DNA from 3 places in the Cytobacillus sp. FSL M8-0252 genome. Region 2 is predicted to be linked to each of the others. Evidence: riboswitches for the same ligand, from Rfam matches in the RefSeq annotation. Region 2 holds a riboswitch; each other region holds the start of a gene.
What was found. A riboswitch is a leader RNA that binds a small molecule or an ion and turns the genes downstream of it on or off. The one in region 2 is predicted to bind thiamine pyrophosphate.
Positions count from the first base shown of each region.

Region 1: linked by a shared signal. The riboswitch ahead of thiT (energy-coupled thiamine transporter ThiT) and the one ahead of thiW (energy coupling factor transporter S component ThiW) in region 2 are both predicted to bind thiamine pyrophosphate.
Region 3: linked by a shared signal. The riboswitch ahead of MKX83_RS02140 (3-oxoacyl-ACP reductase) and the one ahead of thiW (energy coupling factor transporter S component ThiW) in region 2 are both predicted to bind thiamine pyrophosphate.

Region 1 is NZ_JBBOWZ010000001.1:333,884-344,517, forward strand. Features, by position in the region: gene MKX83_RS01745 (cytochrome P450 family protein) at 53-1,309, opposite strand; gene MKX83_RS01750 (PadR family transcriptional regulator) at 1,491-2,024, shown strand; gene MKX83_RS01755 (YbjQ family protein) at 2,153-2,467, opposite strand; gene MKX83_RS01760 (hypothetical protein) at 2,448-2,666, opposite strand; gene MKX83_RS01765 (YxlC family protein) at 2,653-3,012, opposite strand; gene sigY (RNA polymerase sigma factor SigY) at 2,966-3,523, opposite strand; gene MKX83_RS01775 (hypothetical protein) at 3,932-4,528, shown strand; gene thiT (energy-coupled thiamine transporter ThiT) at 4,939-5,517, opposite strand; TPP riboswitch at 5,622-5,726, opposite strand; gene MKX83_RS01785 (hypothetical protein) at 5,860-6,099, shown strand; gene MKX83_RS01790 (M23 family metallopeptidase) at 6,123-7,097, shown strand; gene MKX83_RS01795 (phosphotransferase) at 7,996-8,967, opposite strand; gene MKX83_RS01800 (HelD family protein) at 9,310-10,634, opposite strand, start outside.
Region 2 is NZ_JBBOWZ010000001.1:2,504,013-2,514,646, forward strand. Features, by position in the region: gene MKX83_RS12710 (FMN-dependent NADH-azoreductase) at 334-960, opposite strand; gene thiE (thiamine phosphate synthase) at 1,106-1,714, opposite strand; gene thiM (hydroxyethylthiazole kinase) at 1,714-2,523, opposite strand; gene thiD (bifunctional hydroxymethylpyrimidine kinase/phosphomethylpyrimidine kinase) at 2,523-3,329, opposite strand; gene thiW (energy coupling factor transporter S component ThiW) at 3,298-3,819, opposite strand; TPP riboswitch at 3,890-3,982, opposite strand; TPP riboswitch at 4,025-4,132, opposite strand; gene MKX83_RS12735 (shikimate kinase) at 4,259-4,765, shown strand; gene MKX83_RS12740 (hypothetical protein) at 4,815-5,291, opposite strand; gene MKX83_RS12745 (hypothetical protein) at 5,294-5,698, opposite strand; gene MKX83_RS12750 (nuclease-related domain-containing protein) at 5,897-6,805, opposite strand; gene MKX83_RS12755 (branched-chain amino acid aminotransferase) at 7,107-8,207, opposite strand; gene MKX83_RS12760 (response regulator transcription factor) at 8,629-9,228, opposite strand; gene MKX83_RS12765 (sensor histidine kinase) at 9,225-10,361, opposite strand; gene MKX83_RS12770 (fatty acid desaturase) at 10,451-10,634, opposite strand, start outside.
Region 3 is NZ_JBBOWZ010000001.1:401,679-412,312, reverse strand. Features, by position in the region: gene MKX83_RS02155 (glycosyltransferase family 2 protein) at 1-504, shown strand, start outside; gene MKX83_RS02150 (polysaccharide biosynthesis protein) at 545-1,540, shown strand; gene MKX83_RS02145 (IclR family transcriptional regulator) at 1,738-2,499, shown strand; gene MKX83_RS02140 (3-oxoacyl-ACP reductase) at 2,723-3,478, opposite strand; TPP riboswitch at 3,571-3,672, opposite strand; gene MKX83_RS02135 (glycosyltransferase) at 3,758-4,678, opposite strand; gene MKX83_RS02130 (phasin family protein) at 4,789-5,061, opposite strand; gene MKX83_RS02125 (disulfide oxidoreductase) at 5,497-5,916, opposite strand; gene MKX83_RS02120 (DsbA family protein) at 5,919-6,605, opposite strand; gene MKX83_RS02115 (nucleoside deaminase) at 6,683-7,153, opposite strand; gene MKX83_RS02110 (hypothetical protein) at 7,172-7,744, opposite strand; gene MKX83_RS02105 (CPBP family intramembrane glutamic endopeptidase) at 7,815-8,510, opposite strand; gene MKX83_RS02100 (MerR family transcriptional regulator) at 8,591-9,304, shown strand; gene MKX83_RS02095 (TrkH family potassium uptake protein) at 9,316-10,634, opposite strand, start outside.

The DNA.
Region 1 (10,634 bases), 2.2 Mb from region 2:
ACAGTGACTTTCGTAAAAACATTATCTAGATAATAATTATAGGATTTGTTGGTTAGAAAGTGACGGGTAATGAATCGATACTTTGTGAAGAAAGGTTAAATTGCCATTCCACTTTTTCTTTAGGGATTTTTAAAGATAAGTTAGGCATACGTCTTAATAGGGAAGTAAAAGCAATTTCTCCTTCCAAACGTGCGAGTGGTGACCCTAGACACATATGCATACCATGACCGAAAGCTAGATGTTGATTTATTTTTCTTGTAATATCTAAATCTTCAGAATCAGTAAAAATTTTTTCATCTCTATTCGCGGCTTTTACCATGACCAAAACCATATCGCCCTTTTTGATTTTATTACCAGATATCTCAACGTCTTCTTTTGCAAAGCGTGGTCCTACAGCAGTTGAAGGGCCGTTATATCTTAAAAGTTCCTCTACAGCAGATGGTATTAATCGAAGATCCTTTTTGAGTAACTCAAGTTGCTTAGGATTTTCAAATAACATCATACTACCTGTAGCTATTAAATTTGAGGTAGTTTCATGTCCTGCGAAAATTAATAAAGTAATCATGGAAATTAATTCTGATTCATCGAGGCGATCTCCTTCAGCCTCGATAGCAATTAACTGACTAATTAAGTCATCAGAGGGGTTCATTCGTTTTCTTTCAACTAATTGTTTCGTATATTCTCCGAATTCTTGAAGATTTTTTGCAACAGTAGCATCTTGCTTTCCCCATCCAAGCCCCGTAGCAATTGCAGAAGACCAATCTTTTAGTTTTTCACGATCTTCATAAGGAACGCCTAACATCTCAGATATTACATTAATAGGTAATGGATAGGCGTAGTCTTTTACAAGATCCATTTCACCTTTAGAGTGAACTTTATCTAGTAACTCATCTGCAATTTCTTGTACTCGAGGTCTCAACCCCTCCATGTATCGAGGAGTAAAAGCTTTTGATACCAACATACGTAATCGCCTATGATCTAATCCATCTAAAAAGAGCATTGATTTACCAGTAAAGAAGGTATCGGGAGCTGACGATTTTTCTTTACTATTAATTTTATCTCTAAAATTCTCTTTTTCTTCAATGGATGTTGGGTCTACTGTAAATTGCTTAGCGTTTTTAAGAATTTGAACAGCTTCTTCCATATGGACAACTATCCAAGTTTGATTATCTGTATCGCCAATAGGGTTAGATATTGGAATAATTGGCCCTATATCACGTGTCTTGGAAAATACGAAAAATGGATTCTCTTCACTTTTGCCACTTAATACACCTAGAACCTCGCTGGAAATATCTGATTTGTTCAGCATCTTAACTTCCTTCCGGTAATTAATTTTATACTCAAATTTGAGTATATTAATAAGCTTACTAAATATCTTTATTAATAGTAAATAAGAGTAAAGTACCTATTGGTGATAGGTCTTAAGTGGGGGAATAATTGCATTTTTCAATGTGTTATTATAAACGTATATGAGTATAAGGAGAAACAACATGTCTATTCAAATTTTTATTTTAAGTAAACTAATGAATGAAGATAATTATCCATACAACATAAAGAAATTGTTATCTGAACCCGTACCGTTAGATAAAATGCGGGCGATTACAGAAAGCAAATTATATTATCATTTCGATTCCTTAGCCAAGCAAGGCTTAATTGAGGTTGTAAAAGTGATTAAAGAAGTGCATCGACCAGATAAACAAGTTTATCGTATAACCGAAAAAGGACGTTTGGAACTTCCGAAAAAAATATATAAAGTCTTTGAAGATGCTGATACTATAAATGATATGATCTTAGGCATCGCGAATCTAAATTATGTTAATCCGGACAAGGTGATAGAGATAATAGAAAAAAAGATTATCGAAGCAAGAGAGTTACAAGAGACTAGGGCTCGTTTGGAAATATTGATAAATAATGATAAAGATCACCGCTATAATCGTTTCTTAAGTAATTATTTCTATGAAAGTATACAAAGCAATATCTATTGGTTAGAAAAACTACTGAGCGACTTAAAAAAGGATAATTAGCCCATATTGACAATATTAAAGTCTAGTTCTTGAAAATAGTAAAGAGATCTTGTTCTGCATAGGTTTAAGGTACTCAACAAAAAAGCTGTCGAGAAATCGACAGCCAACAAATATATATAACCCCTTGTTTACTCCACATACACCGCCGTACCATAAGCCAATATTTCACTGGCGTTTGCCATTATAGCTGACGTTTCTATACGTACACCGATAATCGCATTTGCCCCTTTTTCTTTGGCATGCTCTACCATTCGACCGATTGCTTTCTGGCGAGATTCCGTCATCATATCTGTATATTCCGAGACTTCTCCACCGACAATCGTACGTAATCCGGCAACGATATCTTTTCCAATATGTTTCGATTGGACTGAATTTCCCCTAACAAAACCTTTTAACTCTTTTATTTCTTTACCTGGTATTGTTTCAGTAGTCACGATAATCATTTAATTCATCCTCCTCTTTTCTACGAACGTTTCTTACGATGAAATAGAATATTAGTGGTACCGGTGCTTGAATTAAGGCGATAATACCCCAGAACCAATGATTCATTCCATTTTTCTTTGCATTAGTAAATAAAAAGATACTTTGTGATAATAAAATAATTGCTACTAAGAATAGTAAAAAGAAATCAATATTCGTCATGTCGCACCTTCTCTCTATGTTTTTGGATTTGCAGAAAGGTATAACAGATGACAAGAAGGACTGTAAGACCTTGTAATGTGATAAAGACAACTGGTATTTGGGTTAATGTTGTAAAAAATAAAACAAGAATAAGTGTTGCTATTCCGCTGAATAAGAGTAATTCTCTTCGCCATTTTTTGCTAGCTTCATCCTTTTCTGCGATGACCATTTTTTCAAACCAATCTTCACTAGGAGTAGAGATGGGGTTATTTTCCTCAAACTGTGCAAAAGAACGTTTCATTTCTTTTGAAAAATCTTCTTCATCCTTGTTTGATAGGATTTTCCATTGTTCCTGGGCCTTTCTCATCTTCACCCATCTCCTTTCGAATGGTTTTAATTCCGCGGTGAACTCTAGATTTTACTGTTCCTTCAGCAATTCCAAGCATTTTGCCAATCTCATCATACGCATAGCCATAATAATGTTTTAAAATAATCGGCACTCTTAATTCATCTTCTAATTCACCGAGAGAAGCTAATAAGAAATCCCAATCTTCATTTCGTGACTGTGCCTGCCATTTTAATTTCCGCATATGTTGTGCTTTAAAGGCATCAGCTCGCTTCTGGCGCCTTTTTTGATCGATATATAATTTTGTGCCAATGGATATGAGCCAAGTGGAGAATTTCGATTTCACCTGAAATTGATTTAGTTTTTCAATCGCTTTTGTCATTGTCTCTTGTGCCAAATCCTCAGCTTCTTCTCGATTAAGGGTGAGCTTCATTAAATAATGAACGAGAAGGGGATAACTCTCCTTAAATAAGTGAGCTAACGCCTGGTTATCGCCTTTTTTCGCTGCTTTAATCCATTTTTTCTCTTCCAAACCTTGCCCCCCTTTTCTTTGGATTTACTATTATGACGATTAGTGTTCTCCTTTCGTTCACGAAAAATAAAATTTTTTGAATGGAGATAGAGATTATTTCTTGTTATTGCATAGAAGTTATGCGAGTGGATAAATATGTAAATGATAATTACAATGTTCAATTATATCCTTATTTTCAATAACATGGACCCTCTGGTGGCATGACTACAGAGGAAAGAGCCAGCAGTATCTAGGCGTGTGTGCTATACAATCTCCACATAAACTTGGGCGGTGGTATCTTTTAAATATGTGTCAGCTTCATCCAATCAATACGGTAATTCTTAAATGAGCGTTTATAGTTAAGACTGAACGCAAATGATGTTTACGCGCAAAAGAGAGAAGAGGAAGTCAGAGAACTGCGCGTAAATCGTGTATACGCGCAAAAGAGAAAAGAGGAAGTCAGAGAACTGCGCGCAAATCGTGTATACGCGCAAAAGAGAGAAGAGGAAGTCAGGGAACTGCGCGCAAATTGTGTTTACGCGCAAAAGAGAGCAGGGGAAGTCAGGGAACTGCGCGCAAATCGTGTTTATGCGCAAAAGAGAGAAGAGGAAGTCAGGGAACTGCGCGCAAATTGTGTTTACGCGCAAAAGAGAGAAGGGGGAAGTCAGGGAACTGCGCGCAAATCGTGTATACGCGCAAAAGAGAAAAGAGGAAGTCAGAGAACTGCGCGCAAATCGTGTATACGCGCAAAAGAGAGCAGGGGAAGTCAGGGAACTGCGCGCAAATCGTGTTTATGCGCAAAAGAGAAAAGAGGAAGTCAGAGAACTGCGCGCAAATCGTGTATACGCGCAAAAGAGAGAAGAGGAAGTCAGAGAACTGCGCGCAAATCGTGTTTATGCGCAAAAGAGAGCAGGGGAAGTCAGGGAACTGCGCGTAAATCGTGTATACGCGCAAAAGAGAGAAGAGGAAGTCAGGGAACTGCGCGCAAATTGTGTTTACGCGCAAAAGAGAGAAGGGGAAGGTTGAGAACTGCGCACGATCGTGTTTACGTACAAAAATCACAAGAAAGAAAACAGATGATGTTGGTTTAAACTACCGTAGATAATAGTTGTTGCAAGTTCATAAATAATCAAGATTGTTCATCGTTAGATTGACATTGACGGAAGAAAAGTGCTGCTAAAAAAAGTAAGGATAAAGATGTGTCTACTCCCCCTCTCAGAAATCCAAAAAGAAAACTGCCGGTCTCAAGGAGAAAATAGAAGAGAAGATGTTGGTTTGTCTAGCTGCTTTTGGCGCTTTCATTTTGCATGGTTACCTTATGGATATCACGCCGATGTACATGTCACCCTGATTCCACAGTTCATTCATCGTGCGAAAATCCCCCAAAACGTTGACTTGAAAAAAAGGCCCTGCGTTCCCCCAGAGCCTTTAGATGATTAATATGCTTTTTTCAGAAGGACCTTATTGGCTGTTGTGTAAAGCATGACAACGACTAAGGCACATACGATAAAGGTAGGTAGCATATATGTTCCGTTATATACGAGTGAGTAAAGTGCGACAGGTTGATCTGCCGGAGCATAGGCACCAAATAGGATAATGCCTGATAAATAATGGCATAAGAAGCGTAAGAAACTTCCTAAGAAAACGCCACTAATAACATACATGTTTGCTTTGGCAAATTGGCCGTCTTGATAATTTTGCACAACTTTATTCATATAGATGCCTGCGAGTCCGACAACAGCAAAGGCTACGAAATAGTCAATGATCCAAGAGGCGAAATGAAAAGGAACAGCTCCTGTTAAGATTTGAAGTCCTCCTAATAGTAAGCCCGTTAAGACGCCGCCTTTAACACCCCAACGAAAGGCCATTAAGAAAACCGGTACCATAGCAAGTGAGATGGACCCACCTTGTGGCCAAAATCTCCCCATCAGTAAGCCTGATAAGAAATCAAGTAATAATGCCAAAGCTGCAAATATAGCAATTTCCACCATAAAAAGTGTTTTATTTTGTTTCATGTTTTTCCTCCTTCTCCGAAAAGAGAAGCGAACGAGTAAACCTGTATTACTTTTTTGTCATGAAAAAAAGCAATACATAGGCGGTGATGGATGCCTAGTATTGCTCATATCCAAAACCACGATCCCTACGCTAGCATTATCTAACAGGTTCTTAGGGTCAGAACGAACTCGCTCACTCTCAGCCATATTAGGCTCCCCTTGTGGAAGTATTAAATTTATCCTCGGTTAGAATATACTATGACTTTCATCAGAATTTAAGAATCTTTTTTTGGTAGTAAAAAAACAGATTATTTGTGAAACTTATTCCCTAGATAGTCGTAGAATAATCAAGGAGTGATTGATATGAAGAAGGTTTTTGAAGTAAACCATCATGGAAATCATATATTAATCGAAAATTATTGGATTAACGGAGAAAAGTTGTATGTAAATGGTGAATTACAGGATGAAAATTTAGGTCTAGCATTAAGAGGGGATTTGAAAGGTAAGTTAGAAGATTCAAGTGAAATTAAAGTAACTATTGGCGGTTTCTTTACTATTAATTGCAAAATATTTCTTGAGAATCGTTTAATTTTTTCATCTTAATAAAACTTACGGGGGTAGAGGGTATGGTAGGGTCAATAGATCCTGATAGGTTTATAGATCATTGGTTAAGAGAAGATTTTAAAACAATTTATGAAGCAACTTCAAAAGTGTTTCAAGGAATGGTTTCATTATCGGCATTTATTGAGATGAGCGCAGCTTTTAATGAAGGTGTGCGTAGTTATCATCTTACGTCACGGACGGATGTCTTAGGCATTGGTCAGTTCGTATGGGTAGATAACTCAAAAGCAAAAGCAGTTGTGGTTGGATTCGATGATAAATATACAATTGTCAGTTTCTATTTGAAACCCTACTTTGTCTTTCCAGAAACAGATAAGATTTATACAAAGAATGAATACATTATGCCAGTGATGGATGATTGGTTTGTTTTCTGGGGTGGCACAAATGAATTTATTAATTACCATTACGTATATGAACATCAAAGGTACGCGTATGATCTATTAAAGGTGAAGGATGGCTCTACATATAATGGTAGACCTGAAAAAAATGAGAGTTATTACGCATTTGCAGAGGAAGTTATCGCCCCTCAAAATGGCAAAGTAATAAAAGTGGTTGATGGTCTCGATGATAATATTCCAGGGCAGATGGATGAAGAACACCCCCCAGGCAACTATATTGTGATAGAGCATGCGCATAAGGAATATAGTATGATTGCTCATTTTAAAAAAGACAGTATCATTGTCCAAGAAGGAGAGGAAGTTCTTCAAAAACAATTACTTGGCAAATGTGGGAACTCGGGTAACTCTTCTGAAGCGCATATCCATTTTCAAATCATGGATTCAGAAGATCTTCATAAAGGAAAATCAGTTCGCATTCGTTTTAAAAATGGTGTAGAACCGATTCAAGGAGAAATCGTAACAAATCATTTAACAAAATACCTTAATCGATTCGAAGAGAAGTTCGACAAGGTTGAAAATACGATGACAATAGCAGACTATGTTTTTGCCGTTCCCAGAGCAATTATCCAGCTTTTTAAATAGAGAAATACAGTTAAATGGAGGTCGCTTGTGCCGGCCTCCTTGCCCACAATTCAATCAAACATTTATTTAAATCGCAAAAAAAGTGGTTTGATAATAATCGTTGCTCTTTTCGTAAGACTCAGTGCGGTTTTTTAACGTATCAACTAATAACTGGATACTGTAATCAAGTTCGTTCCTTTGATTAACACATAAGAGAAGGAATGTTCTTCTTAAAGCCTTCCAGCTTCTATAGGCCGTATGTCAACTCCTCTTTAATAGTTACCTCGGAAAATAAGGAGCTTCTAAGCTACTTTTTACACTCCTCTTTATTCCTTGTGTAGAGCTGATGAACGTCGATTTGACGCTAATTTGATGTAATTCAATCAAGTGCCTTTTTCGTGCCCTACTCTTGGTCATATAAATCCTCTATCGAATGAAAATGCCTTTCCATATGTGGGTGAACAGAAGGTCAATAAGCAATCTTCTGCAAAGGGGTTCTGGACAAACTCTTTCGCATTGGTTTGCCTTTCCACAAGCCAATATCTACTGCTATGGTGCCTGCCACTATCAATTACTTATTCGCTATTCCCAATTGTAACATGATAAGATAATTGCTCATGAGTGGCTCGTAATTGTGCGATAACACTTGGCAAAATAGCTTTACCAATCGTAAAGCTAGCTCCGATTCGTATGAACCCTGGGGCAACTTGTTTTTTTATGCTAATTATAGAATCGATCTTTCGACACCTCAAAACTGAATAAGTGTTAAACAGAAGGAGAATAAGCTCTAGGTAATGATGATTCTAAATTTAGTCATATGAAACTAAATAAACGTGTGCCGATTGAATATCGACACACGTTCAATGTTCAGCTTTTTATGTTGTCTACGTGACAGGGACAAGACAAAAGATTACGTTTTTTAAACTAACTTCATGGCTAAAGAATCAACATTCTTATTTAGCCATGCTAACTGCTTTGTTGTCAGCCTAGCAATTTTTAAATATTCTTTTGGTAACTTTCCATATGGTTCGTAAAAATTACTGACAGCTAGCTGAAAGAAATACAGATACGGCATATGGAACAAATCGTACTTAGTCAAGGTAAACCACTTTGAATAGTTATCTATATAACGTTTAAGAGCATTAGATTCAATTTTTCCACTCTTAGCAACAGGGTCCGCATAAGCGAAAGACATCATTACTTCCCAACATGCAGGTAAATGACAGGCGTCTGTCCAATCAATTGTATATAATTTTGTTTCCTTACATATGATTTGAGAAGTATAATAATCTCCATGTGAATTAGTACATGTAAACTTAGAATAATCAAACGTATAGTTATTAATTGTATCTAGATACTCTAATCGGTTAATAATATCTTTCATAGTTGTCGTATCGTTTGACTGTTGTGCTTTTTTAAAAGTCTTGAGGTAGGATTTTTTTGCCTTAATAATTTGACCGTTAGTAAATAATTCTTTATTAATCATTCCTGTTTTTAATTTGGGGGTTTGAGATAATACATGTTGAATTTTTCCTAAATTTTGAGCGGATACATCCTTAAACCAGTCAGTTCCATTATTTAAGTCATAAATTTCCCCATCTATATATTCTTGTAAGTGGTATTTTTCCCCGTTTATGGAGAATGAATAAGTTCCTTGATTAGATTTAATAACTTGTGCTACAGGAATTTCGTTTTCGTAAAGGTACTTAACCAATTTGCCTTCTATTTCGGTATCTTGAATATAGGAAGGAATACGTTTTAGAACGTAACTTCCTTTAGATGTATTTAAATAATAGGTTGCAGATATATTATGATCGGTAAGTTGTGTCATGTGAGTAATTTTTAAATCGAACTGTTCGTTCAGTATATCTTTCATTATATAAAAGTTCATTAATTACACTCTCCTCGATGAATTATTTTTGAGAAAAGCTATGAACCAGACTTAAACATAAGTTATTCAAACAAAAATCCTCCTTCATTAATCTGATTAATATTCTATAAAGCATATAGAGTAATATCAAGTAAAACAAAACGGTAATAACTAAGTTATTTCCTCTAGATAGTTTCTTTACACATAGTTAGTTTTTATATTAGTCTGCTCTGGTTGGTTGATAGTTACTTTATTTCTTTAAATAAAGGGAATTCTTCTAGTTATGTTGCTAAAGGGGTAGAATTGTGACAATTGATTGATAAAAAGAGAAGACCCCAATCTTTTATAGAATGGGGTCGATTTTTACTCGTTTTTAATTAAAGGAGTTAATTCGCTTTTTTTGTGCAGTATAGTCAACTTATGCATCGCTCTAGTTGCTGCGATATATAATAAGCCTTTGTCAAATTTAGATTTATATACATCAGCATTTGCAAAAGGAATGAGCACCTCATCAAATTCCAATCCTTTAGCTAATTGGATTGTTGTTACGGTTATCCCTTGCTCAAATGTTTCACTGGTATCACTTAGTTTATTAAGTGTAAAAAACTGTTTTAGTTCATCATAAATTTGATTTACTTGTGCTTCACTTTTACAGATGATACCTAAACGATTAAACGAGTTATTTTGGAACTGGATGATTAATCTTTGTAATTGATCAATCAAAAAATGCTGGTTTGTATACGATATAATTTCTGGTTTTTCTCCATGGCGATCAATTGCTTCGATGGAGTAATCCGGCATAAACTGCTTCGCAAAAGCGATAATTTCATAAGAGGATCGATAACTTTTTTTCAGTTCTACAAATTCCATTCTATCAAATATGTTACTGAAGGATTGATCGGAATTTAAACTAAAAGGATTCAACATTTGACCAAAATCACCTAAGATTGTTTTCTTGCACCTAAATATTTTATTGATTACAGCGTAATGAACGGGACTGTAATCTTGCATTTCATCAATAACTAAATGCTTAACTAAGTTAAACGACTCGATGCCCTCAAAATAGTAGATACAATATATATATGGAAAGACATCTTGATATTCTAGTCTTTCTTTATTCCAATTTAGTGCATCAGCATTATTTATCACATTAAAGAAATGTATATAAATAGATTGGGCATCACTAAATTTTAAATAGCTGCTAAGTCTTTTTTTTAAGTCTATTTTGGAAGGGATGTTTTTAATTTCTGCTGCTTTACTCTTCTTTAAAATGTCCAAGACATCATTAGATAACTCATCCAACCGTTGTTTTACTGGGAGGTTATTATAACTATGGAATCTTGATAAAAGGTATTCTTTTGTTATGATCGTATCACCAAAATGCATATTTTCATCCGGTTGGAAGATGTTTGAATCAATATTCTTTATATAATTGCTCAATTGCTTAAAAAAAGCTAATGAGGATTTTAGTTTTACTCGAAGCGTATAGTTAGAATGAGGTTCCTCTATGATTCTTTTGGTTTGTTCGTATAAAGATTCAGCTTTTATATTCTTTGGAAGAAGAGCTGTGGCAATATCATCAAATGTCTGTTCACGAACTGGGTCTTCACCCAGTTCAGGCAAAACATTTGCTATAAAATCAGCAAATATTTTATTCGGTGATATGATTGTGATCTGATCAGACGATA
Region 2 (10,634 bases):
TTCCTCACTCTGTTTTGTTCTACTTTAAGATAAGTAAGCTCGTAACAGATTGGGTACTGATTCGACAAATAGTTCCTCAGCAATCATTCATGCTTGTAGTTAAAAAACATATTTAACTGCGTATACGTTTTTATCTTACTAGCTTGTTTAAAATGTCTTCCTGTTTTGAACCCTAACCTCTTTACACATCATCGAGTTGTGTGATACTGGTCAAGTTTATTCAAGGTTTACACAAAGAATGAGCGACCGTGATTTCCTAAATACAAGTTTTAGGACGTCCTTTAGACAAAAAAAAGCACCTCTACAAAAATATAGAGATGCTTTCGTATCGGATTAGAATTGAGCAGCAGCTTTAGCTACGTTTTGTAATCCTTCTTCAATAATATCTTGTGTACGATCTGGGTATTGGTTATGTCCTTCAATCACTACTTCTGACGGAGAAGTAATGCCCCAAAGGCTGATAATTGTTTTTACTAAGTTAACTGCCATTTCGCCAGCAGCCATACCTTCTAGTGAATAATCAGAACCTCTAGCATTTAAAAGCATCACTTTCTTGTCGCCAGCAAATCCTACTGGACCTTCAGCAGTATATTTAAACATTTTACCTGCTTGAGCTAAGTAAGAAACATAGCTGATCAATGGAGCTGGTACAGTTGAATTCCAAAGTGGGAATGCGAAAACGATTTTATCAGCATCAAAGAACTGATTTAAATACTTCTCAACTAGCGCCGCACCCTTTTCTTCTGCAGCAGTTAATTCCAACCCTTGGTTCTTTTTAAAAGTACCATTGATTGCATCATTACCATAGTAAGGCATGTTTTCTTCAAAAAGATTCAATTCCGTAATATCATCTGATGGATTTGATTCTTTATATGATTGTAAAAATGCATGATACATTTTTACAGAAATTCCAGCTTCAACTGGACGATCACTTGCGTTTACAAATAGAACTTTTGCCATTATGTGAAGACCTCCGAATGTCGTAATAATTTATTCGAAATACACTAAAATGAAATATCTCGAACCAAAAGTAATTTTAGTATATTAATAGTATCTTGTCAATGGAATAAGTTCTCTTTAACTACACTTATGATATTTTTTAGGTCTAAAGGAATAGTTGAAGTAAATCTCGAGCTGACTTTTCTGGATTTTTAGATTTACTAATTGCTGAGACAACAGAAACACCTGCTAACCCTCGATTTTTAAGCATTTTTATGTTTTCTAGTTGAATACCACCAATAGCGACAGCAGGAATATCAATCGCTGCAATGATTTCCTCGAGCATACCTGGTGCTAATAAATCAGCATCTGATTTAGAAGTTGTCGGAAACACCGAACCTATTCCAACATAATTTGCTCCTTGTTCTTGAGCAAGTTTCGCTTCTTCCACATTGGATACAGAGATACCAACTACCATATCATCAGGAACAATCTTTCTAACGACGGCACATGGCAGATCATCTTGTCCAACATGCACACCTGCTGCACCTACCGCTAAAGCGATGTCTACTCTATCATTAATAATCAGTGGAATATCCAATGGTTTTAATATAGATTGTAATATTTTCGCCTTTTCATAAAAGAGTTGACCATCCGCTGTCTTCTCTCTTAATTGAACGATGGTCACACCACCTTTTACACCACTTCGAACAATATCATATAATTCATTGTTTGCTATTTTATCATCTGTGACTAAATATAAACGGTAATCCATTAGTTTTGCCTCACTCCATCTAGCCATATGGCTGCATTCATTGTACTAATCGTATCCATTAGCTTCACTCGAAATGAACCTAACCCTTCACCGGCATGTAAGCTCTTAGCTGCGATTTCCCCTGCTAGACTCATAGTAGCCATACCAATAACAGCCCCGTCAAACCAATTTTCTGAAACAGCAGCAGCAGTTGCTACTAATGAAGCTGTCATGCAGCCAGTTCCTGTTACCTTCGTCAAAAGATAATCTCCATTATCAATCACAACTAATTGCTTCCCATCTGTAATGACATCTTCTTTTCCACTAATAACAATGAGACAGTTTAGGACTTCAGCTGCCTCCTTTGCAAGTGCTTCAGGTGCTATTTCAATTGCCCCTGCATCAACACCACGCGTTTTTGTATTCTTACCAATAAGAGCAGAAACTTCAGAAGCATTGCCGCGAATAATGGACACTTTTATTGTGCTAATTAGCTCTTTTGCCTTATTTGTGCGATAAGTGGTTGCACCAACACCAACTGGATCAAATATTACTGGGACCCCTTTTTTATTGGCAGTTTGTCCCGCTTTAATCATTGCCGCAAACATCGCATCATTAATAGTACCAAAATTAATTACGAGCCCATCTGCCATCATAGCCATTTCTTCTACTTCTAAGAGTTGGGTGGCCATAACAGGTGAACCGCCCATTGCTAGGGTCACATTTGCACAATCATTAATAGTTACTGTATTTGTTAAATGATGAATGAGTGGGGTTTGTTCTTGTAACTGCTGAAAGACTCTCTCAACTGCTTCACTTGAAATCGCCATTATCTTTCCTCCATCTTTGCTTTGTTGTATAACTCATAAAAATGATTTGTAGGACCATGCCCATGACCGAGTGCTAGGCTATGCTCAATCGCTATGGAAATATAATTTTTCGCAGACTGTATGGCCTCAATAAGTTCTTCCCCTTTTGCTAACCCGGCAGCAATGGCAGATGATAGAGTACAACCTGTACCATGGGTGTTTTTTGTCTCTACTCTTCGACCATTAAACCAGTTGAAACTTTGTCCATCCCATAATAAGTCATTCGGTTCTCCTTCTAAATGTCCACCTTTTAATAAGACGGCTTTTGGCCCTAATTCATATAATTTTTTACAAGCTTGCTCCATATCATCAACCGTGCGAATTGTCATACCCGAAAGTACTTCAGCTTCAGGAATGTTTGGCGTAATTACAGTCGCAAGTGGTAACATTTTCGCTTTTAATGCTTCAATAGCTTGTTCCTTTAAAAGATGATGTCCACCTTTTGAAACCATAACAGGATCTAACACAATCACTTTTGGACTATAATGATTTAAACGGTCTGCGACGATTTTTACAGTCTCACTAGATGACAACATCCCGATTTTGACAGCATCAACTTGGATATCATCAAACACAGCTTCTATTTGGTCTTTTATAATATTGATTTCTATATCCTGTACCGAACGTACCTCTACTGTATTTTGAGCGGTAATCGCCGTAATGACGGACATGCCAAACACACCATTGGCGGAAAAAGTTTTAAGATCTGCTTGAATCCCAGCTCCTCCTCCTGAATCAGAACCTGCGATCGTTAATGCTGTTTTCATTGATGTAACCTCCAATAGCTTTATTCTTAATTAATACTCTTAATAAACCATATCCTAAAATTGCTCCAGTAAACGAGCTCACCATAAATGCTGGTAGGAATCCGAAAAGGGTTGCTTCTTGTCCTAAAAGTAATGTACTAATCGGATAAGTCGCTACTGCCCCTATCATTCCTGTTCCAACGACTTCACCTAGTGCTGAGAAGCCAATTTTTTTCGTTTTTTGATAAAGGAACCCTGCAAGTAATGCGCCAATCATACTCCCGGGATAGGCAAAAACACTTCCAGTCCCCATCATATTTCTCAATGTAGATGAAAGAAACGCTTGACTAACGGCATACCATGGTCCAAGAAGTACAGCAGATAATACATTCGCCAAGTGCTGAATCGGAAAAATTTTCGCTATTCCAATCGGAATAAAAATGAGACTACTCGACACAGTAGTGATGGCTGCAATCGTTGCCGTCATCGTCATTTTTTGGATTTTATTCAAAGACCTTTCCTCCTTTCGATAAAAATAAAAAAGCCGCTATTTTGAATAAGCGGCTTTGGTCATCATGATATGTATGACTCACTCGCTTCCCTACGCTAGTATTAACTAGATCAGGTTCAAAGGGTTCATCTCAGCCAAGTATTTGGCACCCCTAGCATTTATTCATATATAAAAAAATCCTCTACTTCCAAAAGGAAGCGAGGACGACTACATCGACACACTTCCCTCCACTGGTACAAACCAGATCAGGTTCAAAGGGTTTTGAACGGCATTCAATCTCAGCCTCTATGTGAAGGCACCCCCAGTGAAAACTTATAATATATGATGTCAATATAACATGAAATGATAGAAATGAAAATAAAAAACATTGGATAGAAACGATGTTGCGACATAAAACGTTATGATATGATATTTTATATAACATTCGGGAGGACAGTCTATGGAAGATAAGAGTATTGTACTTATTGGGTTTATGGGGGTCGGAAAGACATCCATAGGAACGGAATTAGCTAAGAAATTACATTGGGGTTTAATCGACACGGATGAACGCATTGAACAACAGTTTGGTATGTCAACTTCAAAAATTTTCCTTGATCATGGTGAAGAAGTTTTTCGAAAAGCTGAAAGCGAATTGATTGAACAACTATCTGCCGAAGAAAAACAGATTCTTTCATTAGGCGGCGGCGCCTTTTTAAACAGTAAGAACCGCGAAATTTGTTTACAAAACAGTACCGTTGTCCTTATCGAGCTCTCATGGGAAAATTGGCTCGATCGATACCCATTGATTAAAGATACAAGACCGAAATTGAATGGTCTTTCTACTGACGAAATGTATCATCTCTACAAAGAAAGACAAGCTCATTATCAACCATATCATCTAAAAATCAATGTTGACGGGAAAACAGCTGAAGAAGCTGCTGAATTGATTGTTAGTGGGATAGGATAAAGCTTGTGATGATTATGGTTATAGTTCATTAGAATGTTTCTTTTACTATCTAAGTAATTCGCATTATCCTAAACGAATTTATGAAAGCCGGGCACTCCCTTCCTCGGCTTTCATTTGTGTTTGGTTCTAAATAAATTGCTGAATAACTCCCTTTTTGTGAGGCGGTTATCTCTGGTTTTCTTTCTGAGTGACTTGCTAAACCCTTTTGCGAGGCGTTCATCTCTGGTTTTCTTTCTGAGTGACTTGCTAAACTTTTTTGCAGGGCACTCATCTCTGAATCTCCTTTTGAGGGACTTGCTAATCCCTTTTGCGGGGCGCTCATCTCTGATTCCCCTTCCGAGTGACTAGCTAAACCCTTTTGCGGGGCGCTCATCTCTAGTTTTCTTTCTGAGTGACTTGCTAATCCCTTTTGCGAGGCGCTCATTTCTGGTTTTCTTTCTGAGTGACTTGCTAATCCCTTTTGCGGGGCGCTCATCTCTAATTCCCCTTCCGAGTGACTTGCTAAACCCTTTTGCGAGGCGCTCATCTCTAGTTTCTCTCCGAGGGACTTGCTAATCCCTTTTGCGAGGCGCTCATCTCTGGTTTTCTTTCTGAGGGACTTGCTAACCCCTTTTGCAGGGCGCTCATCTCTGATTCCCCTTCCGAGGGACTTACTAATCCCTTTTGCGAGGCGCTCATCTCTGGTTTTCTTTCTGAGGGACACGCTAATCCCTTTTGCGGGGCGCTCATCTCTGATTCCCCTTCCGAGGGACTTGCTAAACCCTTTTGCGGGGCGCTCATCTCTGATTCCCCTTCCGAGTGACTTGCTAAACCCTTTTGCGGGGCGCTCATCTCTGATTCCCCTTCCGAGTGACTTGCTAACCCCTTTTGCGGGGCGCTCATCTCTGATTCCCCTTCCGAGGGACTTGCTAACCCCTTTTGCGAGGCGCTCATCTCTAATTCTCCTACTGAGTGACTTACTATCCCCTTTTTTGTGATGTCATATAGATTTTTTTGTGCACAAAGTCCTTTGTTCAACATATAACTGCTTACTAATAGATTGAACCCATCAGAATACATTTCAATCTATAAGATACTGTCACTTCTCTTCATTACTAAATAATTCAACTGTTTCTTCGGTTTTAAAACCCATTAATGATAATAAAAATAATTTCCACCACCATTAAGTGTATATTTCTCTTGTAAGAATCGTTGTATTGCGGAACTACTTATTGCTCCTCCACACCAATCATAAATCGCCGTCTTTGTTACTTTTTCTGATGGAAAAAGAATAATAAAGTCATTGATTGCTTCATTTAATGCATCACAAGATGAAATGTTCCTCCTACATTTTGAGCAATGAAATTTGCGCAAACTCGCTCGCTTCATCTGCCCACCGCACTCTCGACAAACCACACCTTTTACCAAATCCTCCGTACAATATTCGATTTTTCTAGCGTAATTCTTTTCTTCTTTATGATGACTCAAAAAAGCATGAACAATTTTTGTATAAAATGGAGAGTGTTGAATGTCTATTTGATTTAGTTCTCTTAATAATCGTGGAATTTGCGGTGGAAGAATAACATTTTGTTTCTTTGTACGATCATATAACATAAACTCGGGATGAACAAAAACAAGTAGATAATCAAATGCAATGTTTAATTCGTGCTTAGTAAGGAATTGGTGTAGGAGGGTTTCATTTCTTTCGATTTGTAGGAGGGGATTTTTAATTTCCTTATTTGTTGGTGAATACCATTTAGTTTCCTGAATCATAAAATCACCACTATAATTTTTCACTTCGAAAGCAATGAGTTTGTGGGGAGTTACACAGAGTGCATCAATTTGAAAGGATGTATGATTTATTTCTAGCAATATATCATAGAGGATGGGGAATTTTGGTGAAAGTTGTTGCAAATCATCTCGCCATTTACTTTCTCCTTCATATCCTTTTTCTAACATTTTGAGATATTGTTCATTCTCAGGGGACAATTTTGATCTAAGATGGAGCACGCGTAATAATCGGAGTTGGTAAGAGGGATTGAGCGGTTTTAGGTCTGGCAAATTACTTCATCCTTTCTTTTTACTCTATTATAACGAATTTTCCGCATGAAAAAAATACCAATTTATTTAACTTCTTTACGGAAAGGACAACCTTGCTTGTTAAAAAGCGTAAAATCCTTTTGTGATTGTAGGGCTGAAGTAGCAAAATCAAACGATAATAATATATACAGTCAGTCCATTTTCTAAATCCATCACTTCGGTTTTATTCTTTTCAGTTTTTGTCCATTTTACAGAACCACATTTCTAGTCTAACCCTTTAAAAAACCACTTACCATCAATGGCAAGTGGTTTTTTTCTTCTATTAAATTGCTGTCGTAACAGCTTTTTCTTCGTCTACTTTCACAATCCAACCAAATTTATCTTCTACTTTTCCTTTTTGGATTCCTGTTAGCGTTTCGTAAAGTTTGCCGGCGATTTCACCTGTTTGTCCGCCACCAATGGTAAGTTTTTCGTTATTCCAGAATAGTTCTCCGACTGGTGAAATGACCGCTGCAGTACCCGTTCCGAATGCTTCTTCTAGCGTGCCATTTTTTTGCGCTTCATAGATCTCATCGATTGAGATACGACGCTCAGATAAAGGAATACCCCAGTCTTTAATGAGTTCAATAACAGAGTTTCTTGTAACGCCTTCTAAAATGCTTCCGTTCAATTCAGGTGTAACGACTTCACCGTTAATTTTAAAGAAAATATTCATGCTTCCTACTTCTTCAACATATTTATTTTCCTTGCCATCTAACCAAAGTACTTGTGAATATCCTTCCTGTTCTGCTACTTCTTGTGCTTTTAGGCTAGCAGCATAGTTTCCTCCTGTTTTGGCATTACCCGTTCCACCTTTGACTGCACGAACATATTCGCTTTGGACAGCGATTTTCACTGGGTTAATTCCTTCTTTATAATAGGCACCGACTGGTGACATGATAATAATAAATTTGTATTGATGTGATGGAGCAACGCCTAAATAAGGTTCTGTAGAAATAATAAATGGACGAATATATAGCGATGTTCCTTCTACATTTGGAACCCAATCACGATCAACTGCAATTAATTGTCTTAATGCTTGAACAGCAAGTTCTTCGTCAATTGGCGGAATACAGAGTCTGTTGTTCGATTTGTTCAGTCTCTCCATATTTTTATATGGTCTGAACATGAGCACTTCCTGATCTTCAGATAAATATGCCTTTAATCCTTCGAAAACACTTTGGCCATAATGAAATACCATTGCAGACGGGTCAATTTGTAATGGCTCATAAGGGACAATACGTCCATCATGCCACCCCTTGTCTGCATGATAGTCCATTACAAACATATGATCTGTAAAATTCCTACCGAAAATCAACTGATCAAATGCCGGTTTTTCTTTTTTGGTTGCACGTCTTTGGATTTCAAACTGATAATCATTCATTTCTACTCTACTCCCTGTCTAAGATCAATTTAAAGTGCCGTTAAACATCTTTACTCTTTTTCTTGTGGTATTATGCACCATTGTAAACGAAATACTTTGATGATTAAACTACTCCTTCGCAATTTATACGATATTAAGAATTTATTACTTTAATACATAAAATCAATATAACATTTCCTTAATAAAGTACATTGATTGTTTAAAATATTATGAACCCTATTTTTGGTATTGTCAACACAGTTTCTGAAACTTTTCTATTATTCTTACAAATTTATAATTTCCCTATAAATACAGGATTTTACTAGCTTTTTATTGAAATGATTTGCATGAAATATTATGCAAAAAAAAGGTTTGGTTTTTTAGATAATTAGTCAAGAAATACAAAAAATACTCGTGACTTCCTGCTCGTCACGAGTATTCATTAATGAAACCAGCCTTTGTTTTTTGACTCTGTGATGGCTTCGATTCTGTTTGTTACTTCTAACTTCTCCAATATAGCTGATATATAATTACGAACTGTACCAACTTTAATCGTTAATATAGAGGCAATTTCTTTAGTGCTTTTTCCCTCTGCCATTAATTCAAGTACCGCTTTCTCACGTTCTGTTAAGGGATTTTCTTCTCGGTAGACATCATCCATCAGTTCCGGGGCAAAAATTCTTTTGCCTGCCATGACATTACGAATCGAATCAGCTAACTCTTCACTCGGGCTATCTTTTAATAAATAGCCCCGTACCCCTGCTTTTATCGCTCGTTGAAAATATCCAGATCTTGCAAAAGTGGTTAAAATAATGACCTTTATGCCCCTGTTTTTAATTGCTTCAGCTGCTTCTAACCCTGTTTTTAAAGGCATTTCAATGTCCATAATACAAATATCGGGACTTAGTTCTTGCACTAATGTAACGGCCTCTTCTCCATTGGAGGCTTGACCAACGACTTGCATATCATCCTCAAGGTTCAGTAACGAACCGAGTGCGCCTAACATCATTCTTTGGTCTTCTGCAATGACAATTCGAATCATGCCAAATCTCCTCCTTCAACTTGTTTAACGACAAGTGGAACAATAATTGAAATTGTCGTACCCTCGTCACAACTGATGTCCAAATGGCCATTTACAAATTCTAATCTTTCTTTCATGCCATTAATCCCATTACCATAGCTTTTTTTCTCACTATTCGTAATGCCTATTCCATTATCCTTTACTGTAACGACTAATTCTTTATTTCGTTCTTCTATTGCTACCGAACATTTTGTCGCTCGACTATGTTTGACTACATTTGTAACCGCTTCTTTTAAGCACATACTAATAATATTTTCTATAAAAATGGAAGTGTAAGCTTCTTTTAATGGTTCATTGATTTCCATATCCATTTGCGCTGCTTGTAAAATTTCCTTTATACGAACGACTTCTTCCTGCAATCGTATTCCTCTCATTTGCGATACCATTTTCCGTACTTCATTCAATGCTGTACGGGCTGTTTGCTGAACATCTTTTAATTCAACTTTTGCTTGTTCTGGATCTTTTTGAATTAACTTTCTCGCCAGGTCACTCTTTAATCCTATTAGTGAGAGTTTTTGACCAAGTGTATCATGTAAGTCACGCGCAATTCTTTGACGTTCTTCTTGTTTAACAAGGTCGGCAATTCTTTGGTTCGCATATTCTAATTGTTTCTCTAGCCTCTCTTGTTTTCTTTTATTATAGATATTAAAAGGCAACAATATCATACTCACTAAAATAATAATCACAAATGGAATTTGACTTAAAAACATGTCACTTTTAACAACGATATTGTAATTAATGGCTACAGTCGTTGAAACAATGTGAATGATATAAACAATAAAAAACGCCACTCTATTTCTTATATATCCATTATAATAAGCGATGAAAAAAGCAAAATACACATACTGATAAATAATTAACATTGTCATTGAAACTGCAATCAATAAAAGAGACCATATATAAACTGGCCATTTATTAGATATGAAGGCAAAACGAAAAGTGATAAAAAAGACGACCGTTAATATGATACCAACAATAATCTCCCAAGTCGTTGAAGATTGAAAGATAAAATAAAAAGGGAGAATCGTCAGGATAATCCATATGTATGGTGTCATCCCAGAGCTTTTTAATTTATATAAAAGTGGATATGACATTATAAACCTCCGCTTCAATGTAGAAATAGAAAACTCCTTTGTTTCTTTCATACAAAGGAGTTTCTTAACAGTATTATAGCAGATTATTATTAAGATACCGGTACTTTTCGGTATTGTTTTACTGCACGGTAGCCGACAAATATTTTCTTCTCTTCATCCCAAAGCTTAAAGCGAAGAGATTCTAGGCTTGTTGCTAGTGAAATGGTCGGTACATTTTGTAATTGCTCACTGTTAGTATGTGCTTTCTCTAATTCGTAATTTGGGACTCTTGGA
Region 3 (10,634 bases), 2.1 Mb from region 2:
GTTTGTGATGACGGATCAACCGATCAAACATTATTGATGTTAAAAGAATATCAACAACAGTACCCTCAACTAAAAATCTTAGAAAATGGGGAAAATCGTGGCGCTAGCTATTCGTATAATCGTTGTATCGAAGCCGCAACTGGAGATTATATTGCCATTATTGATAGCGATGATATTTATTTACCAACCATTCGTGAAGTACTCGCTAAAATAGATGGTGAGTACGACATTTATTATTACAGCATGGTGACAAAGGATGGCCAGCTCTTTCAAGCAACGGAAGAAAATTATCGTGAATGGTGTGGGCAATTTAGGATCATTAAGAGAAGCTGTGTGGGAGAAGCGAGATTTTCTGAAAGACCGGATATGGCGGGGGACTGTGATTTTCATCAAGCGCTCTTAGACCAAAACCCTTCAGTGCACATAACAGGAATTATCGCTTACTGGTATAACTATCCACGAATAAATTCCGAATATTATTTATACTATTTTGGATTAAAGTAAGCCCATTGTGGGAAATGACAGAAAGGTGCGTTCCATACTTATGTTTAAAAATAAAACGCTATTAATTACAGGTGGAACCGGCTCGTTTGGGCATGTGGTGTTAGAACGTTTTTTGCATAGTGAAATAAAAGAAATACGCATCTTTTCTCGTGATGAAAAAAAACAAGATGACATGCAAAAACAGTATGCAGATGGAAGAATCTCTTATATCCTCGGCGATGTTCGGGATATGAGTACTTTATTACCAGCTGTGGACGGGGTTGATTACATTTTTCATGCAGCAGCCTTAAAACAAGTACCCTCATGTGAGTCACATCCGCTAGAGGCGGTGAAAACGAATATTCTTGGCACCGATCATGTATTAAGTGCAGGAATACAAGCAGGGGTAAAGAAAATTGTCTGCCTATCAACGGACAAAGCAGCCTATCCAATTAATGCAATGGGAATGTCTAAAGCTTTAATGGAAAAGACATTTATCGCTAAATCGAGACAAGCTAACGCTCGTGGTACCATTATATGTGGCACAAGATACGGAAATGTCATGGCATCAAGGGGGTCCATCATTCCGCTACTCATAGAACAAGTAAAGGAAGGAAAGCCGCTAACTGTTACGCATCCTTTAATGACCCGTTTTATGATGAGTTTAGATGAGGCTGTCGAACTCGTATTGTACGCTTTTGAGAATGCTTGTAATGGGGATATTATGGTACAAAAATCGCCTGCTGCCTATATTACAGATTTAGCACAAGCGATTAAAGAACTTTTTCACGTTAGCCTTCCTTTAGAATTAATTGGCACACGGCCGGGAGAAAAGCTCTATGAAGTTTTACTAACAAAAGAAGAAGCAGCGAAAGCTATTGATCTTGAAGGCTTCTATCGCATTCCTCGAGATACCAGAATAGAAACTGATACAAACTCTGTAGAAGAATATCACTCCAATAATACTTATCGTCTCTCTGTAGCTGAACTAAAAGAAAAACTACAATCATTATCCTATGTTCAAAAAGAGCTAAAAAAATGGAAAAGGTTAAATTAATATATTTGACCGCTCCCTATTTTTCGTGAGTTGAGCACCTTCATTGACCAAGTTAATAATCGCCAACTCACTTACTATTCTTATATATACTGAATTTATAGGGATATCCTACCAACCCTCTAAAGGAAGGTTGTTGTTTGATGTAGTTTCTGATAAATTAGGATTCAACATGACTAGCATATTGAGGAGTTACATACATGGAAATACAAAAAAGTAGTACGATGATACAATCCTTGCAAATAGGCATTTCTATCATCGAATTAATCTATCAAAAAGATACCCCAATGAAATTCTCAACCATTCAAGAAGAAACCGGTATTACGAAAAGTAATTTATATAAATATTTAAATACACTTACGCAATTGAACATGCTCTATCGTGAAAAAGGGACAAACCTGTATTATCTTGGAAGCAAATTGATTCAATATGGTACAGCCGCCTTTGGTAGTCGTGATATTGCCGATGCAATCACTCCGTATATGCAGGAACTTTCTTCGCTTACTTCCTGCACCGTTTCGTTTTCATTATGGACAAACAACGGACCTATTACGACAAAGATTTGTCATTCGAATGAACCACTTCATATTGGTACACAACTAGGCGGAAGCTTACCACCAACATCTGCCGCAGGGAAGATTTTCTTAAGTTTCTTAAACCCAGTACTGACAAAAGATTGGCTAGGAGACGGGGAAGCGATCGATAACGCAGAATGGCAAATGATTCAACAATCGAAAATCTCCTTCGCTACCGAACCTTTAATTCCATCGATTTCTTCGGCTTCCGTCCCTTTGCTAGACTACCAGAATCAATTACTCGGTGCAGTGACAGTTGTTGGATTTAACGATAAGATGCCTAAGGAAGCATCGGATCCGATGAGCAAGCAACTGCTGAAGTTTCACCTACAAGCATCTTCTATGTTTGGCTATCGATATAAACAAGGAAAAATTGAACAATACTGATTGAACGTTCAATCGACCGTTTTAACATCTAGTAGAATAAAATACTAGTGAGAAAATTAAGTTGTTATTTTAAAAATATCCTTTTCTGCGAATAAATTGGAGTTTAGCTTCGACTTAGTCTCACATTTGCTGATATAAGCTCTTTACTGATTTATCAACCTACAAAATAAGTCCATTTTATTGAAAAAGGCCGCCATAAACAAAGATGACGACCTTTTTTATCTTAGTTCATCGTCAATCCATGATCAACGACTAGATTTTGTCCCGTAATCGCTCTAGCGCCTGGAGAGGCTAAGAAAACAACGGCTTCTGCTACGTCTTCTGGTTTTGTCACACGGCGGATAGCAGAGTTATCAGCCACAATCGCAAATACCTCAGGGGTAGTAACAGCACTTGCATCCGTTGTTTCTAATAATCCACCGGAAACCATATTCACATTAATATCATACTGTCCGAGCTCTTTGGCCATATTGCGTGTAAAGCCAATTAATGCCGCTTTGGCTGTTGTATATTCATGGTAGGCAACGACTGGGTTCTGGTAAAGATTCGTGCCAATACCAATCACACGGGCTTGCTGTGAATCCTTTAGAGCCGGAAGAGCAGATTGAACAACATTTAAGCTTGCTTTTATCGCGCCTTCAAACTGGGTTTGATAGCTAGCCCAAGATAATTCCTCTACTTTCGCCTGTGCCACAGGATCAAATTTAAATTGAACTAATGCATTATTTACAACGATATCCAAGCGACCAAAATGAGCAATTGTGTCTGCTACCATTGCTTTTACTGCTTGATGATCTCTTACATCAGCTTGGATAGCCAATGCACGATCTTGTCCGATTTTTTCAACTACTGCATCTGCTTTTTCTTTATTATTAAAATAATTAACGACTACTTTGTAGCCCTCCTTACCAAACTTTTCAGCAATTGCAGCTCCTAATCCACGACTTGCTCCTGTTACTAACACGACTTCTTCTCTCACGCTATTCCCTCTTTTCAATAGATGTAATTAAAAATGTTCAGGGAAACAAAACAAAAGGCTCCCCGAAAATGGAGAGCCTACCATACATATGCATATAGTTGGAAGATGCTCCCTACGATCGTCTTAACGAACAGGTTCTAAGGGTCAGGTTTTAACCTTCTCAACTCATTTTCTGAGTCCCCCTGCAACAATTTTTAATTATTTTTAGTTTAGCATACAAATAGTTTCCTAGCTATGAATCGAAGTTCATTTCGAAACTGACCATTTGCTTTATGTTTCTCACCATTGTTTTAAACGGGGATTCTTATCTAGAATCGATTCATATTGTTTCTCATTACCGTAGAGGCTATTCGGGTCAAGCAGCTTATATCTCTCATATTTTTCTAATCGATCTTTTTCTTTTGCCCAGCCTAAATGCTTGACTCGTATTGTGGATAAACTGTGGGTAAGTTGGAAGATGTTTTCTGGAAATCTCCCACAATGCTGTGGTGTTTCTTTCCAGACAGGCTGAAAGGTTGATCTAACTCTTGCTAGAAATGGACGGTATAAGAAATGTGCTTGCCAGTATTCATCTTCACGATAATGGTCTTCATCCCACATATCATACAGTCTAAAACAGTACAGGTCGATAGTATCCTGTTTAACAAAGTCATCAATATAATCAATAAAACTCTCCTCAAACCATTCATCTGCGTCAAGATTTAATACCCAACCTAAAAAACCATTCGTTGCTTCTAACCACTGTTGTTTTCTTAGTTCCACTTCATTGGCAAACTGGGAGCTTGCATTCTTGACCAATTTAATTGGCATACCTTTTAGTTCTTGCAAGAAAATCGATATAGTCTGATCAGTACTAGCATCATCTATAATCACAGCTTCATCGATAAATGGCTTTACTTTCTTTAACATCGTTTGTAAATAACGACCTTCTTCATTCTTCACAATCATCGATAAGCGAATTTGATGGCTTTCTGCTTTTTCTGGATAAATAGGTAGTTCGCTATAAGCATACTGACATTTTTCTTTAAATGCGGGTATGCCTGTAAGGTCAGAAGAACGATAAATATGATAAGCTGGCAGATGTGTATGTGTGTCTACATGTAGATCCAGTCCTAATGCCACAGCTCTCACACAAAAATGTCGATCTTCTCCCCAAAAACTGAGATTTTTAATTTTACTAAAATGAATACCTGCTAACAAAGCCTTCCTGCTAATTAGCGTGCACGCACCTAATCCTCCTACTTCATAAACACCTGGAGTTTGTAACTGTTGAATAAAGGCCTCGGTTTGAACGGCCTTTTCTTCGTCTGTTATGGCACCTTCATCCTCAATCTTAAGACATCATCCTTTGTAGCGATATTCAAATCATGCAATAAACTAGTCATTCGTTGATGGGCTTTGTCGTCTATCTGCGTTTGCTTCTCTTGGCCTTTCGCCCTTACCTCCTGCATAAAATCCTTCGCTTCCTGTTTTGTTAACTCTCCTCTTTTCACTAACTCATCCATCATTTCTTGTGCACGCTCTTTCCCTGCTGCTGCTAAACCTAACCCTAACATCATCCCTTGTTTTATTGGGTTTTTCATCTCATTTCCTCCTTTAATAAATGGCAGATTTTCACTAACATTATTTTACCCATTTTCAAGTAGATTAAGCATGAAAAAACATATATCACAAGTTGTTCTAACAGATGGGAAATTCAGAGATAGTTAGAAAATTAATCAAAGAAAATGCAATGCCTCACTTCATTTTTACGCTCATGTCCAACCCTAGAAAGTAGATGAAGAATGGGCAAGTCGGATTAAAGCGGAAGTGTTCACGGAATTTGCGGATGAATGGCGATGTCCGATTTACATACAATTCTATTCGTGATTTTCAAATGAATTGTGTGCATATAATGAGATTTTACGCTTGTCTCATGTCAAGCAGCTTCCCCTTCTTCCATTTACAAATTCACAACCGATTTCTACTCCATTACGAACAAAACAAAAACCCCGTACAATCATATGTACGAGGAATGTTTATGATGCTTGATTGTCTTTTTTTATCATCAGGCAAAAGAAGATAATAAGCGTGAAAGCCGTTAATGCCAAGAAAGGAATGGTGATAAACCCGAACCAATTGATATATTGGCCACTACATGGTACACCGCTTGAACATGGGGTGACCTCAGCGAGTCCAGGCACTTTTTGTACAAGATAATGATAGAGAGAAATACACCAGCCAATAAACGCCATTGGTAGCGCAAATCTTCGCACAGAAATATCTTGATAGAACGTACCGATCCCCAAGATTAAAACGAGTGGATACATGAATATTCTTTGATACCAACAGAGCTCACAAGGAATAAACTGCTTAATTTCACTAAAGTATAGACTACCTAATGTTGCTATGAGTGCAACCACCCAAGAAAAATACAACATGATTTGATTTTTCTTCATTCTTATCCCTCTAACTCTTCTTCAATCAAACGTTTGATTGAATCATAATTAAATGGATCTGTCACCATTTTATCGTTAATCATAATCGTCGGTGTGAGCTGGACTTCATATTCACCTACGAGTGAAGTGTCATGATTAACCGCCTCTATTGTTGCGCTTTTTTTCATTTCTGCCAATAGATCTTCTAGTGGAATTGACGTCGTTTCTGCAACGACTTCCTCTAGCACTTCCGTTGTTAACCAGACAGAATCATGTTGCCCACTCTCTGGCTGCTTATCAAACAAACCTTTATGGAATGCCCAGTATGCATCAGGTTCCAATAGATGAACAGCTTCGGCTGCAACTGAACCTAATTTAGACTCATCGCCATGGAAGAGCACATTGATATAAGAGAAATTCACTTGATTCGTGTCTACATAATCTTCCACTAATTGCGGATAAATAGTCTCACCCCATTGTTTACACGCTGGACATTTAAAGTCGCCAAATTCTACGATTTGTACAGGTGATTCCGCCTTGCCTAAAACAGGCTGTCCTTCAATAGGGGGTGCATTTTCAAAAGATGTATACTCATCCTTTTCATTTCCTTGATTGTTTATGAACACCATGATAACAACTGCGATAACGACAATAATCGTAATAAAAAATAATAACTTCATCGGTTGGAATTGATTTTTATTTGTGCCCATACTGCTCTCCTTTATGTAGATGTATCACTTTTAAGAATAATATATCCTTATGCAGAAAGTAAGGAATTTCCGTGAAGTCAATATGAAGTTCGATTGACTTGCTTACTCCAAGCATCAAAAGGGAGCTGTGATTGATTTAGTGTCAATTGTACAAACGGAAGACCTCTATCTTTCGGGTCTATGCCAATCTCTTGGTAAATAAAATCATCATCAAAAAGCGCTTTTGCTGCATCTTTCCGATCGGCTGCGTAATACACATTTTCCAAACGCGCCCAGTAAATCGCACCTAAACACATGGGACAAGGCTCACAGCTTGTATAAAGAATACAGCCTGTTAATGTGAAAGATTGTAACTTCGTACATGCTTCCCTAATAGCCATTACTTCCGCATGCGCCGTTGGGTCATGAAGAGCTGTTACCCTATTCACACCTTTGGCAATCACCTTCCCGTCCTTTACAATGACTGCTCCGAAAGGTCCTCCTGCATTTCCTACGTTTTCTACTGCTAGATGTACTGCCTCTGTTAAAAATTGTTCATGATTACTCATCTCGTCCCTCCCATTTATTTAGGCTTTTTGTTTAATACCATGAGATTCTAACAGGATTTGCAACTGTTCATAAGCCTCTGTTGAAGTAACTAGTAAACTAACCTGACTCGAACGACCTGAATGAAGCTTCATCTCAAAACCATCATTTACTTTTTTATCAAAACCAAAATGACGGTTATTAATATCAATAGACTGAACTTCATAAGAATCAATTTTATGCCAAGGGATATACTTTAGCCCTTTAACAATCCCTTTTTGAAGAAAAACTAATTGGTTAAACAGAAACTCCATTTGAAAAAGAGGTACAAGTAACAGCAGATAATTCGAAACATCTAACTGATCGGAAAAAACAATAAACATGATCGCGATAAACACCATACATGTGATAAAAATATAAGTAAAGATACTGCCCTTCTGACTAGCTACCTTTGGCTCTGCTATCGGCCTTTGCGGCTCAATACGAATGTCCTCTAATACTTCATCTGGCAATGGGAATACCTTATTTTTCTTAATCTTAAAGAAAACATTAAATAAGCGATAATAATAAAAAAGTAATAACATAAGCAGTAAAATAGCAAATAACCATTTCATTCTATTCACCCCCTCTATTGTTTACGATTATTCGCTTCAAACGTTTCGTGAAAACTAAAAATTAAGATAATTAAGTAAAGGCAGTTAATAGAATCGCCAGTCCGTTAAAAACGCTATGGATAATCATCGCAGGATAGATGGAGCCTGTTTTCTCATAAGTCCAAGCGAAGATAAGTCCACTGAAAAAATTAACTGGTAATGTGTTATAAGTCGGTAAATGTACCACCGTAAAAATCGTAGAACTAATGAGCATACTCAGTCCAATATTACATTTAGTCCTAAACCATTTGTAAATAAAGCCACGATACAAAATTTCTTCATAAATGGGTGACACAATGGCCGCAGATATAAATGCAATGAGAATCGTAAAACCATTCAGTTCTGCTGTTAATGAAGCGGTTTTCTTATTTTCTACGCCAACACCAAATAAATCCATAAGAATAACAAGCAATCCACTGCCCACTATTAGAAAAAAAGTCCATCCGATAATCGGTAGCCAATAGCTCTTAGCAAACGACTTCAAGCCAAGCGACTGCCAATTCAATCCATATGATTTAATCGTAATATAATAAAGAGCCACTGTAAAGGCAATTGCCATGATTAACCCTGTCAAAGTCCCCGCATATAAATCATTTTGAAATAACCGCTGCAATAGGTCTTGTGCCCAATTTTCAATGAATATCGGCACTATGATGAAGACAAACATCAGAATAAGTAAAAACGTTTGTATTGACCAGTGTGATTCTTTTGAAAATAAGGTATTCACTCCATTTACCCCCAATTTATTTGATATATTAAGAGTACCTGGTTACGTTACGTCATCTTCAAGTTCAAAGGAGAGAAAAGATGGATTATTTTTCGACGGGTAAAATTGCTAAAGATTGGTCCATTTCTGTTAGAACTTTACGATATTATGATGAAATTCAATTAGTCACACCTACTTATAAAGATGATTATGGCAAACGTTTCTATACACAACTAGACTTACTTCGTCTGCAAAAAGTATTGCTATTAAAGAAAGCGAATATGTCGTTAGAAGATATACAAAAGCTCATTGACGAGACGACTGTATCATCAGTGCTAGATATCCACCTTCAAACATTGAAATCGTCAATTGACGATATCGTACAAGCACAAAAATATACACAAACTTTAAGGAACAGTGTAGATTTAGAAGGAGAGATTGGTTGGGAACAACTTCTTCCCTTAACGTTAAAAGAGAGTGAGGATCATACACCGCTAACAAAGGAATGGGAGACATCACTTCCCAAATTAGAGAATGATGATGGTCAAATTAAGAAATGGATGAATATTATTAAGCGCATAGAACTTTGTTTAAAAAACGGAGAAGCGCCTTCTTCTGACGTTGCCCAATTAATTGCGAGTGATGTGGAAATTTACTCAATGGAAATGTTCAACGGTAATCAAGCACTCTCTGAACAATTTTGGGAAGCACGAAGATCAAAAGAGCAATCAAAATCATTAAACTTATATCCTATTAAGCAAGAAGTTATCGAGTTTCTCGAGTCAGCCCTTACCTATATGAACAATAAAAGCTGACTCAATTATATTTAACCTGTCATGATATCTTCACTCGGATATCTTATCTTCTCTTGTCTTGGTTTGGCTAGAGAAAAGGCAAATGTTAAAGGCCCAATTTTTCCGAGAAACATAATAAATACTATAATAATCTTACCAATGTTAGATAGATCAGCCGTAATCCCCATAGAAAGCCCAACAGTCCCAAAAGCTGAGACCGTTTCAAATAATAATTTTAAAAACGGCTCTGGTTCTGTAATATTGAGAATAAACACAGCTAAGAAGATAAATAAGAAACTAATCATAGAAATGGCCAATGATCTAAATATGATGGTTTCTTTAATTGCTCTATTAGCAATGGTAATTTGCTGCTTTTGCTTTAAAAAACTGATAACTGATAATACGATGACTAAAAAAGTTGTTAACTTAATTCCACCACCAGTAGAGCCGCTACCCGCACCAACAAACATGAGAAGTAGCATGAAAGTAATGGTTGCTTCATGCATATTACCTATATCGATTGTATTGAACCCTGCCGTCCTCGGTGATGTCGCTTGAAAGTAAGCTGCCCAAAGTTTATCACTCATTTCAGACATAGCGCCTAATGTATGTGGATTATGGAACTCCATCACGAATATAACTAACATCGCAAAAGCATTGATAACTACAGTGCCGACAATCATCAGTTTTGAATGTAAGCTCAGTTTCTTAAATTTACGTTTATACCAAATATCCGCTAAAACAGTGAAACCAATACCGCCAAGAATGAACAAAGATGAAATAACAATATTAATAATAGGGTCCCCCACATATCCCATTAAATTATCAGGAAACAGCGATAAGCCAGCATTATTGAAAGCGGAAATGGAGTGAAAGAAGCTGAGGTACATACCCCTTCCCCAACCAAATTCAGGGACCCAAGTAATGGCTAAAAAACACATAGCAATTAATTCAATCGTGAAGGAATAAATGAATAAACTTTTTACTAATTTAATGATTCCACCAATAGATGTATGGTTTAATGACTGTTGAACTAATAACCGCTCCCTAAACCCTATCCTTTTACCAAGGAGCATAAAAATTAACACTGCAAATGACATGATCCCTAATCCACCAATTTGTATTAATGCAAGGATGACTAATTGCCCAAATAGTGTATAGACCGTACCAGTATCTACAACAGCTAACCCTGTTACCGTCATGGATGAAGTTGCTGTAAATAATGCATCTGTCCAAGTAACCTGTGTTGTCGTTGCAAATGGAAGTTTTAAAAAAATCGTCCCTAATATAATGAAAAACAAGAACACTAACAATAACAACTGAGATGGATTTAACCGAACGATTGCGTTGT